Regions from separate parts of the Lactobacillus isalae genome, predicted to be linked through region 1. Evidence: predicted binding sites of a transcription regulator. Region 1 holds the regulator's gene; the other holds the start of a gene.
What was found. The regulator Rex, encoded in region 1, represses fermentation and respiration genes when NADH is low (regulators of the CRP and FNR family bind a similar motif). The targets are predictions, from matches to a motif close to TTGTGAANTANTTCACAA.

Region 1 (5,718 bases):
AACAACATTAAAAATTAATCTATATTTTTCACCTTTACTTTGAACTTCCATCTTATTCACATAAGGAGTTCCAGCATAATCATTGCCAGCAACGATTTTACCTAATCGCATCCCCATAATTTTTTTATTAGTAGGATGAATATTATGCTCTTCTCCGCCATCAATAAATGATATTAAATCAACTTGTGGAATTGTGCGTGCAACTTGTAATTGCGTTTGACGAATTTTAGCTCCTGAATCACCTGGATAATCTGCATATCCCGGTAATTGAATTAGTTTAACTGGTAACGATGGATCATGTATAGTTTGACGCCAAGTATGAAGTAAAAGAGGCAAAAGTTTATCATAATATTTTGCTCGATCTGTATCGTTTTCTCCTTGATACCAGATCATTTGATTAAATACGCCAAATTCAATTTGCTTAAGCATTGTTTCATTTAAACCACTTGGTCTAGTATACAAATCTGGACGATATGGTGGTGGCCAAGGGGTATGTCCAACGATATTTTTAGCTGTGCTTAAACTTGTATCAGGATGCATTTTTAGATACTTAGCCAGATCTTGATTATGCTTTTCTACTGTTAGATTATACGCTTTAGTTTCACGGTCAAAATCTTCCCAGCTTTTGCCTGCAATTGTTTCATAATACTTATCTAAAAAAGCCTTTTTTAATTCAGTTTCACCTGCTAAATCTGCTTCTTTAATCCAGACACTAGCTGACGTTCCGCCCTTAAAGCAATCTACAACTGCAAGAGGTTCTTTAATACCACTTTCCCGCAAAGCCATCATCATATAAAATCCAATTGCTGAAACCATTCCAGCATTATTTTCATTAATATGATGCCAACTTTCTAGCTGTAAATTCTTAGGTTTTACTTCACCGGTTTTAGAATTAATATAGTCAACTTGAGGAACGTTGTAATAATACAAATTCGGATATTTTCCTGACTTTAAATCGGAAGATATTTTTTGATAATGCTCTTCATCCTTTAATCGATATTCAATATTAGATTGACCACCTAATAAATATACACGTCCAAATTTTATATCAGAAATTGTCTGACTTTCATTATTACTTTTAACAATTAATTTTTTTACAGATGTTTCACTCACTGCTGTCAAAATAACTTGCCACATACCATGAGCATCACTCTTAGTTAAATAATTTTTTTGATCAAATTCAACTTCTACTGCTTGATTAGGGTCAATATATCCACCAACTTTAAAATCTTTATTGCGTGGAAAAACCATCCCGTCTTGAAAAATGTCTGCTAATAAATTTTGATTAAGTTTCATAGTTTTTCCTCTTAAGAATTAGCCCGATCCATCTCGTCCATGGCAATTCTCTCTGCGTTTAATTTGTTGTCAATTTTTACGAAAGGAATATAAAGTAGCGTTGTAACAGTTAGACAAATTGCTTGAACAATCACACCGCGAATATTCCCAGTATAAAGCAGGCCTGATAAAAGCGTTGGCACAGTCCATGGGACATTATTTACAATTGGTGCAATAAAACCAATTTTGGTGAAGAACAAACCAATATAGAAACCGATTGGTTGAGACAAAACAAATGGAATAAAGTAAATTGGATTCAAAACAATTGGTAAACCAAAAGTAATTGGTTCAGAAATATTAAAGATTGCTGGTAACAATGCAATCTTAGTAATCTTTCTAGCACCAACACGTTTCGAAGCGATCAAAATTGCTAGAACTGGTGAAAGTGAAAAAGTACCAGCAGCAATAGTTGAGAAATTCATGAATAAAGTTGAAAAAATATGGTGAGCTTGTCCCAACATATTTTGGGTGTCATTAATCGTCCAGGTCATTCCAAAGATTGCGCCCCAAATTGAACTTGGGTGAATACCAAACCATTGAAGTAAGCTCCAAGTAAATTGAGAAACAAAAGCAAACGCACCTGTTCTTGAAATTGCTAATGCTGGAGCCTGTAAAACTGATAAGAACAAAGCAGGCATTGTTTTTCCAGTACATGCAGTACTAATTCCAGTTAACACAATAAAAATACCTAAAGTAATTGAACCAGGAATTAATGAAGAAAAACTTTGTGCAACTGCTGGTGGAACGGAATCTGGCAATTTAATCGTAATATTCTTTTGAGCAATCTTGTTATAGATCCAAACTGCAAATCCACTAATTAAAATAGCAGCAAACACACCTTGAGTCCCTAAATATTGAGTATCAATATAGTTTAAAACATTGACCGTTTTCTTAGTGTTAGGAATCGCATATTGAAAATTCCAAGGAATACAAATGAAGAAAGCACCTAATCCAAACAAAACATCAGTCATGTGCTCCGCTTTATCCGTAAAGAATTTTCTTGAAACTTCATATGAGAAAATGACTACTAGCAATAAAGCAAAAATATTTAAAGTACCATTAGAAACTAAGGCAATTAAATTAGCAATTGTCTTTAAACCGTTATAAAAACCGCTTTGTTCCCAACTACTCCATGAGCCTGCGATTAGTTTTCCTAATCCTAAACCTTGTTTACCAAAGATCAGTCCATTCATTGGATCAATAATTACGTTTTGAATCATAATTGCAAAACCTGCAATCATAGTTGTGGCTGCAACAAGAACAAACGTATCACGTAAGGTTAACAACAACCTATTTCCAGAAATTTTTCCAGCGACTCTGACAAAGCCGTTTTGAAACTTTTTCCATCCAGATGATTTAGTAAAGTCTTTCATCTTTTTTCCTCTTCCCTTTATAGAAATCGCTTACATTTTTATATTAGTACATTTGTTATAACAAATCAATAGTTGATATAACAAAAAAAGACAATCAATTTTAAATGATTGTCTTTATAAGATTATTGCTTCTTTGATTGAAAACTTACTAATACGATAATATGTCTCATTCCATTCAAAAGGTTTGCCATTTTCTAAATAAGATTTTTGTAGCCACTTTAATAAAGGCTCCTTATCTTCAACCTTGTCTTGAACTTTATTTTTATTAACTAAGTCATTATCTGCATGTACTAAGGAAATATCACGAACTGCTTTTTTAGGGTTAAGACCAATTTTTTGGCTAATTAAAGGATAAATTGAACTTTCAAGCATTTCCATATTCATTCCTTGAATTATCTTAGCAGGAATGCAAATTTTTTGAAAAGCAACAACATCTTGCTTATTCAAAGCAGCTCTTCTAACTGTATAAACAATATCGTAAGGCTGAAGTTCTAGAGCCTTAGTAATTTTTTCATTAACTTGACCGACTTCAAAATCTGTTACTTTTAGCTTATATTTCTTTAAGTTAATTAATTCTAACCTATCTGAGTTAACCGCACTAGAAATTTCAGTATCTTTTACAAACGTACCAGCACCTTGTATACGATAAATTAAATCTTGTCTTTCTAGTTCGCTCAAAGCATTACGAATTGTGATTCTACTTACGTTATACGCATTTGCTAAATCAAACTCTTTTGGTAATTGATCGTTAGGATTATATTCTCCGGTTTTTATCTCATGCTTAATCTTATCTGCAATTAACAAATATTTCGGAATTTCTTTCACTTCTACTCACCACCTAATTTGTTATAACAAATCTAACTTGATTCTAGCATGAAATAATAGTTTCGTCACTTGTCTAATTAGTACTTGCGATAAGCAGGAGCCTGATAATTTTCCATAAACCGCAAAATTTTATCAAAATCAGTTTCAAAATAGACAGCATTTAAATAGATATTTTCTAAAAAATCATCCTGGTTCATACGCTTCAGCAACTTATCTAAATAATTATAAAAGCCAGCATAATTATAAAAAGCAACTGGTTTAGCATTATCGCCAATAGCAGTCCAGGAAATAGCCTGACTTATTTCCTCTAAAGTACCAATACTGCCAGGAAGAGCAACCATCCCATCAGCCAAGTTCATCATCGTATCTTTTCGCTTATCCATACTTGGAACTACACGAAAATCTTGTACCTTTTCATAAGCTGCTCCACGATCTTTTAATTCTTCAGTAATAATGCCGTGAACAATACCACCATTTTCTAAAACGCCGTCCGCAACTGCTCGCATCAAACCAAACTTACCGCCACCATAGACTAGCTCAATCTGGTGGTCTGCCATTTTTTGACCAAATCCATAAGCAGCCTTTGCGTATTCAGGACGATTACCTGACCGTGCGCCACAATAAACTGCAATCTTTTTAATCATTTTATCTACCTTATTTCTAAACTAAAAAAATTCTATGCTCATCTATCTTAAAATTATTTCCTATCTGATTACAAATAAAAGAGTACGAAAAATGCACAAGCCTAACTAAGCTTGTGCAAAACTCATATTAATAGTAAATTATTTTTTGTTCTTACCTTTATCTGAGTCTAAAAAGTAAATCAAGGTTTGAAGTTCGGTTGCCAAGTCGACATTTTGAACACGGACGCTTGAAGGTGCAGATAAACGAAGCGGCGTAAAGTTCATAATCCCTTTTATACCAGCATCAAACATTTCATTTGCAGTCTTTTGCGCTGCCGTTTGCGGTACACAAAGGATTGCAATCGTAATTTGTTGTTCACGAAGCTGTTTCTTCATTTCACTCATATCATAAACTGGCACACCTGACATAATTGTTCCAGTAATTTCAGGATTAATGTCAAAAGCGGCGCTAATTCTGATATTATTAGTACGCTTGAAGTTGTAATTCAAAAGCGCATGTCCCATATTACCAACACCTACTAAGGCAACGTTAGTTAAAGTATCTTGGTTCAAAATCTTTTTAAAGAAATTAAGCAAGTTCTTAACATCATACCCGTAGCCACGCTTACCTAAGGCACCAAAGTAAGAAAAATCACGACGAATTGAAGCACTGTCAACTTGAACTGCTTCAGCAAGTTCAGTTGAAGAAACTTTTTCTTTTCCTTCATCATTTAAAAAGATCAAATAGCGATAATACAGTGGCAAGCGTCTAGCAGTAGCCTTAGGAATCTTAATTTCATCCATTAAGAGGCCTCTTTCTTTTATAAAATACGAATGTGAAATATTTACTAATCAAACTAATAATAGGCATTCTTTAAGGATAAATCAAGAAACAATTTTCACAAAGATAATATTTTCATAAAATTTAAAACATTCACTATGTTAAAATAAGCACTAGGAGAAAAATAATTATGATTATTGCACAAGCTCAAGACCTCGAACAACGTTTTGGAGGCAATACTATCTTCAGTAACATTTCTTTCTCGGTTCCTGACAATGCCAGAATCGGTCTTGTCGGACCTAACGGAGCTGGGAAAACTACCTTATTAAAGATCATGACTGGTCAACAAGAACCAACGAGTGGTCAATTTACTATTAATAAGGGATTAAAAGTCGGCTACATCGCCCAGGAAAATGGTCTCGATGAAGACAAAACAATCTGGGATGAAATGCTTACTGTTTTTAATGATTTAATTGAAAAAAATAAAAAAATCACCAAAATGCAAGAGCAAATTGCCGACCATCCAGAAGATGAAGACTTGCTCAAGCGTTATGATCAATTAGCTTACAACTTTGAACAAGAAGGCGGCTTTACCTACCAAGCTGAAATTAAGAGTATTCTTAACGGATTTAATTTTAAGGAAAATACTTGGAATAAGGTAATTGGCACCCTTTCTGGCGGTGAAAAGACGAGACTTGCTTTTGTTAAATTGCTTTTGCAAAAGCCACCAGTATTATTACTTGACGAGCCTACTAACTACCTTGACTTAGACACTTTAGAT
Region 2 (5,718 bases), 790 kb from region 1:
ACAAATAAATATAAGCATATGAATCAGATACTTTTTCATAAGCATTATTTCTAATCTTAGTACGCCAAGTAAAATATGCTCTTGCTTGTCCAACTGTTAAATCATGGTATGTTGGATAATAGCGAAAAAATGACTGCTTCTTTTGATAATTATCTTCATAAGCAGCCATTAACTTACCTTGTAAATAAAAATTCTGTTCTCTCCGAATTGAACCAGCTAAATCATAGCGATATGACTTAACCATTTTCTGAATTTGCTTAGGAACGGGAGCCGTATTTTCAAAATTTAACTCGATTTTTTCTTCGTTAGAATTAGTCTTTATCTTCGAATTTCTATCATTATTAGATCTTTTCCAATTGTTAAAATCAATTTTCTGCTCATGATAAACGTTTTGTTGATTATTTTTATCGGTATCAGGTATATAAATTAATTTTTCAGGATTGGGGCTTTTACTTGACATAAGTACTACTTTGAAGGCATACTCTAACGCTTTTTTTATCTTTTGATCGCTTAAGAGCAAACTCACTTCAACCCACTTATCATCATTAATTAAGGAAGCCGGCGAAAAACCTGGTAAATCTTTAATAGTAGATGAAAATTCACCACAATTAATATTTAACTTTTTATTTTTTGGAGCCAAATCTAATAGAGCAAACCAATTTTTAGTAATTGGTGAACTAAAAGCTATTAAATTAGGCTGATTTTGAATTTCAGTGACACTGTTCTTTCCAAAATGTCTTATAGCATAGCTTAAGAGTTCATCGCTATTCATGGCTTCAGCTCCTTTCGAACGTATATTCTACTATATTTTTTATCGTCTATCTATAACCATACAATAAAAAAGACACTGAAATCATTATAATTTCAGTGTCTGAAAAAATATTATCTGTTTACTTTACTTGATTAATTACATTAATTGCATTTAAGCTACGTGGATAACCGATAAATGGTACATTGGCTAAAACCACCTTTGTCAAAAATTGCTGGTCATTTCCTAAACCAACATTTGCCTTAGCATGAGCTAATAATTGTGGTTCACAACCACCTTGAGCAGCTAAGTAACAAAACGTGATCATTTCTCGTTCTTTGTCATCAAGACCTTTTCTTGTGTAATAATCTCCAAAACAATTATCTACTAACCACTTGTTAATAATTCCCTTTTTGGCAAAATCTTTCATTTGAGGTCCAAATAATCTCATTTGAGTTTCTTCGCCTTTTTCAAGTCTGTCATCCATGGTGGTTGTGGCTTGTTTTGGTAAAGGTAATTTTTCACCACGATCAAGCAAAATTGTATTGGTTACTTCAAAAAACGGCATTACTCTTCCTAAACCAAGATAATCTACTGCTTGATAAACAACTTCCTTTGCCTCAACTGGACTTACGCCATTGTCTAATGCAACTGGTAACATTAAACGATATTCTTCTAAACCTTGCATCCCCAGCAAATATGCTAAATTAGAAAGTAATTTGGTTTTATTTGGCAAATCAACATCATCTTGTACCTCTTCAAATGTAAAATGACTAATTCTTTCCCAAGCTTCAGGATCATTATCTTTTAAAATTTTCTCATGAATATTTTTTGCATCTTCTCTAAACATTATTTTTACGCTTCTTTCTTATAATCTATATTATAAATACACCTATATCAGATGAAAATTACTTTATATCTATGTAGAAATATACAATTAAGGCATGGAATAAAAAATAACAAGCATATAAATCAGTAATTTGATTTAAGCAAGTCGTTATTCTTAAATTTATAGTGATATTAGATATTTCAAGCCTATACGATTGTTTCATAAAATAACATCTTATTCTTGAAAATACATGTATTAGATCTTATAGTAAAGATGATTAAGTTAATAGAATGATTTTAGGAGGTATATTGTTATGGCAGATTATGCAAAAAGAGAACTCAAAGCATTAGATAGAATCGCTAAGAAGATTTCAGATGCAGAAGGTCACTTAACAAAGATTGAAGATAGTATTGATGATAAGAAACATCGCACCGCTCAACACGAAACAATTAAGGATATTAAATCAATTCTTAAGCACGCAAGAAAAGTCGACAAAGACGAAGACAAGATCGAAGAATTCAAGGGTGAAGGTCCTAAAGATTCAACCGAAAATCACTACGTCTATGAACAAGAAGAAGAACCTGTTATCAACGATTTAAAGAAAGACTTTGAAGAATTAGATGACAAGCTTGCTAAATTAAACGACTTCAACGGTGGCGATATTGATGCCTTTAGAACTGAGCACCACTACTTGGAAAAGGCTCAAGACATCTTGAAGAAAGCCGGTAAGTTAAATTAATTTAATTTCTAATCAATGATTTAATTTACATACACATCAATAAAAAGGAGAAGCAAAATTGCTTCTCCTTTTTTGTGCGAATTCATATTGATATTTAAATGAGATATAGAAAATGGAATTTTTAGGCTTCTATGCCCTTTCCTGTATAAGTTTCTTTCATCAAATCCTTAATTTCGCTAATTAACAAAGCAGAAGGATTAGTTACTACATTTTGATCTCCATAAGCTTCTACAGCCATCTCTTCAACTTTATTATTAAAGTCAGCTTCACTAACTCCATTAGCCTTAAGGCTCAATTTCATTCCTACGCCATGTCCAAGTTCAACAACTTTCTTGATTAGGGCATCAACTAATTCTTGATCAGTATTACCCTTCAATCCTAAGCTACGAGCGATTTCAGCATAATCTTTATCAGCTCTGAAAGTTGAATAATGTGGACGCATAGCAAGCTTTCTTGGCTTCTTAGAATTAAATCTAATTACATATGGCATTGCAATAGCATCACTCAAGCCACTAGGAATACCAAATTCAGATGATTCAGTATGAGCAATTGCATGTCCTACTCCTAAGAAGGCATTCGCATATGCCATTCCAGCTAAGGTAGCAGCATTATGCATTCTGCTTCTTGCGCTTTGGTCGCCATTATATGATTTTTCCAAGTTTTCAAAAATCAATTTAATAGCTTCCATTGACCAACCACGAGTAAAGTCAGTAGCCATTGTAGAAACATAGCTTTCTACTGCATGAGCCAAAGCTTCAAAACCAGAACGAGCAATTAATTCTTTAGGCATAGTTTCTACAAATTGATCATCAACAATTGCAACATCTGGATTCAAAGAATAATCGCAAAGAGTGTGCTTAATTCCAGTCTTAGCATCTTTAATAATTGAAAATGGGGATACTTCTGAACCAGTACCTGAAGTAGTTGGAATACATACTAATTGAATAGCATTATATTTTGGAAATCTTACTGTTCTTTTTCTAATATCCAAAAATTTTGAATAGGCATCTTCAAAACTCATATCTGGATTTTCATAGAACAACCGCATTGCTTTAGCTGCATCCATTACAGACCCACCACCAACTGCAATAACTACATCAGGCTTAAAGATATTCATTCTGTGAACACCATCTGCAATTATATCAGTGTCTGGATCCTTAGTTACTGCTTGAAAGACTTCATAACTCTTCTTTCCACGACGTTGACTAATAATGTCAGTAATTTCATTAATATACTTACTTGCTACACCTTCATCAGTCACAATAAAGAATCTTTCAACATCAGGCATATGCTTTAAATAGTTAGCTGCATTGTGTTCAAAATATGTTTTCTTTGGTACCTTAATCCATTGCATATTATCGCGACGCTTTGCAACTGTTTTAATGTTAAGCAAGTCTCTAGCACCAATATTGTGTGAGAAAGTATTTGCACCGTATGAACCTGTTCCTAAAGTAAGAGAAGGAAGCATGTTGTTGTATAAATCACCAACACCACCAACTGAGGCAGGAGAGTTTACTAAGATACGACATGCGTCCATCTTCATTGAAAAGTCATCAATTACCTTTTCATCTTGAGAATGAACACCAGCAGTATGTCCACGACCACCATAATTTAGAAGGTCAGTACAAATCTTATAAGCATCTTCATGATCCTTAGCCTTATACATAGTAAACACTGGAGAAAGTTTTTCAGCAGATAAAGGATACTTTTTACCTACACCTTTATATTCAGCAATGATTACCTTAGTATCTTCTGGAACATCTACACCACATAATTTGGCAATTTGATAAGCTGAACGACCAGCAACAGGACCAGCAACTGTGCCTCGCTTAGGATCAATAAACTTTTCTTCAAACTTCTTGATTTCGTCTGGTTTTAAGAAATAACAATTCCAAGACTTAAATTCATCTTTTACTTTGTTATAAATTTCTTCATCAACTACTACAGAGTTTTCAGATGAACAAATCATTCCGTTATCAAAAGTTTTAGATAAAACAATGTCATAAACAGATTCCGGAATATTAGCAGTCTTTTCAATGTAAGAAGGACCATTACCAGGACCAACACCAATAGCAGGTTTTCCAGATGAATAAGCTGCCTTAACCATTCCAGGACCACCGGTGGCCAAAATCGTTTGAACATTTGGATGATTCATTAAAGCACTAGTTGCTTCAAGGCTTGGATATTCAATCCATTGAATAGCATCTTTAGGAGCACCTGCCTTAACTGCAGCTTCACGAATGATTTCACCAGTTTTTACACAACTCTTTTGTGCTTGTGGGTGGAAACCAAAAATAATAGCATTTCTAGTTTTTAAAGCAAGCATTGCTTTAAAGATTACAGTTGAGGTTGGATTAGTAACTGGAGTTACACCAGCGATTACACCTTTAGGTTCTGCGATTTTAACTAATTGCTTTTCTTTATCTTCTTCGATAACACCTACAGTTTTTTCATGACGAAGACTATTCCAAATATTTTCACTAGCAAACATATTTTTAATAGTCTTGTCTTCTACTACACCACGACCAGTTTCTTCAACTGCCATCTTTGCAAGTAAGTAGCTATTTTGTTCTCCTGCACTTGCAATTGCTTCACAAATTTTATCAACTTGTTCTTGATCGAAATCAGCCATCTCATCTAAAGCAACATGTGCTTTTTCAACATAGCCATCAATCATTTTATTTACATCAATTGTTTTTCTTCTTTTGTAGCCTTTTTATCTTGCACCATTTAATTTGGGCCTCCTACTCGGAAATCTAGGCATATTTTTGTGAACAATGACAGTATAGCGCCTTAATCTAAGGTTTGTAAATGACTTTGTGCAGTTTTTTACAAATTCACAATATGATAAAAAGTAAGAAATACCTGTTTTCAATAATGATATCGTTTACATTTTCGATAATATTGAAAAATATTTCACAATGAATTTTATATAACAACCTTATAAAAAATATTAAAACCTATACGTTTTATCGGTTATCATAGATTTTTATGTTAAAATTTTAATAAACTATGAAAGGAGTTTTATATTTTAATGTCAAAAAATAGCTCAGAATCATCTGAGGTTAAAACTATGAAGCGTAGTTTAACAAATGCCCATATTCAACTAATTGCATTAGGAGGAACCATTGGGACTGGGCTTTTTCTGGGAGTTGGCAACAGTATTGAACTGGCTGGCCCAGCAGTAATTTTTATATATTGCTTAGTAGGTTTCTTTCTTTTCCTTTTAATGAGGGCGCTGGGAGAATTGATACTTTCAGATATTAAAAAGAACACATATATTGATTTTATTACAGAATACCTAGGAAAAAGCATTGGAACCACGACAGGATATTTGTATTGGTTCAGTTGGCTTACACTAGCGATGGCTGAAATCACGGCTCTAGGAATTTATTTTCAATA

Region 2: a site for Rex is predicted at 5,221-5,238, ahead of adhE (bifunctional acetaldehyde-CoA/alcohol dehydrogenase). Genes of this name have one in related genera too.

The regions. Positions count from the first base shown of each region.
Region 1 covers NZ_OX443569.1:52,226-57,943, reverse strand. Annotated here, with positions in the region: gene QM512_RS00325 (sialate O-acetylesterase) at 1-1,296, opposite strand, end outside; gene QM512_RS00320 (PTS sugar transporter subunit IIC) at 1,308-2,708, opposite strand; gene QM512_RS00315 (GntR family transcriptional regulator) at 2,823-3,533, opposite strand; gene QM512_RS00310 (LOG family protein) at 3,611-4,177, opposite strand; gene QM512_RS00305 (redox-sensing transcriptional repressor Rex) at 4,316-4,960, opposite strand; gene abc-f (ribosomal protection-like ABC-F family protein) at 5,128-5,718, shown strand, end outside.
Region 2 covers NZ_OX443569.1:1,386,133-1,391,850, forward strand. Annotated here, with positions in the region: gene QM512_RS06725 (TerB N- and C- terminal domain-containing protein) at 1-772, opposite strand, end outside; gene QM512_RS06730 (carboxymuconolactone decarboxylase family protein) at 891-1,598, opposite strand; gene QM512_RS06735 (hypothetical protein) at 1,891-2,316, shown strand; gene adhE (bifunctional acetaldehyde-CoA/alcohol dehydrogenase) at 2,438-4,993, opposite strand; gene QM512_RS06745 (amino acid permease) at 5,351-5,718, shown strand, end outside.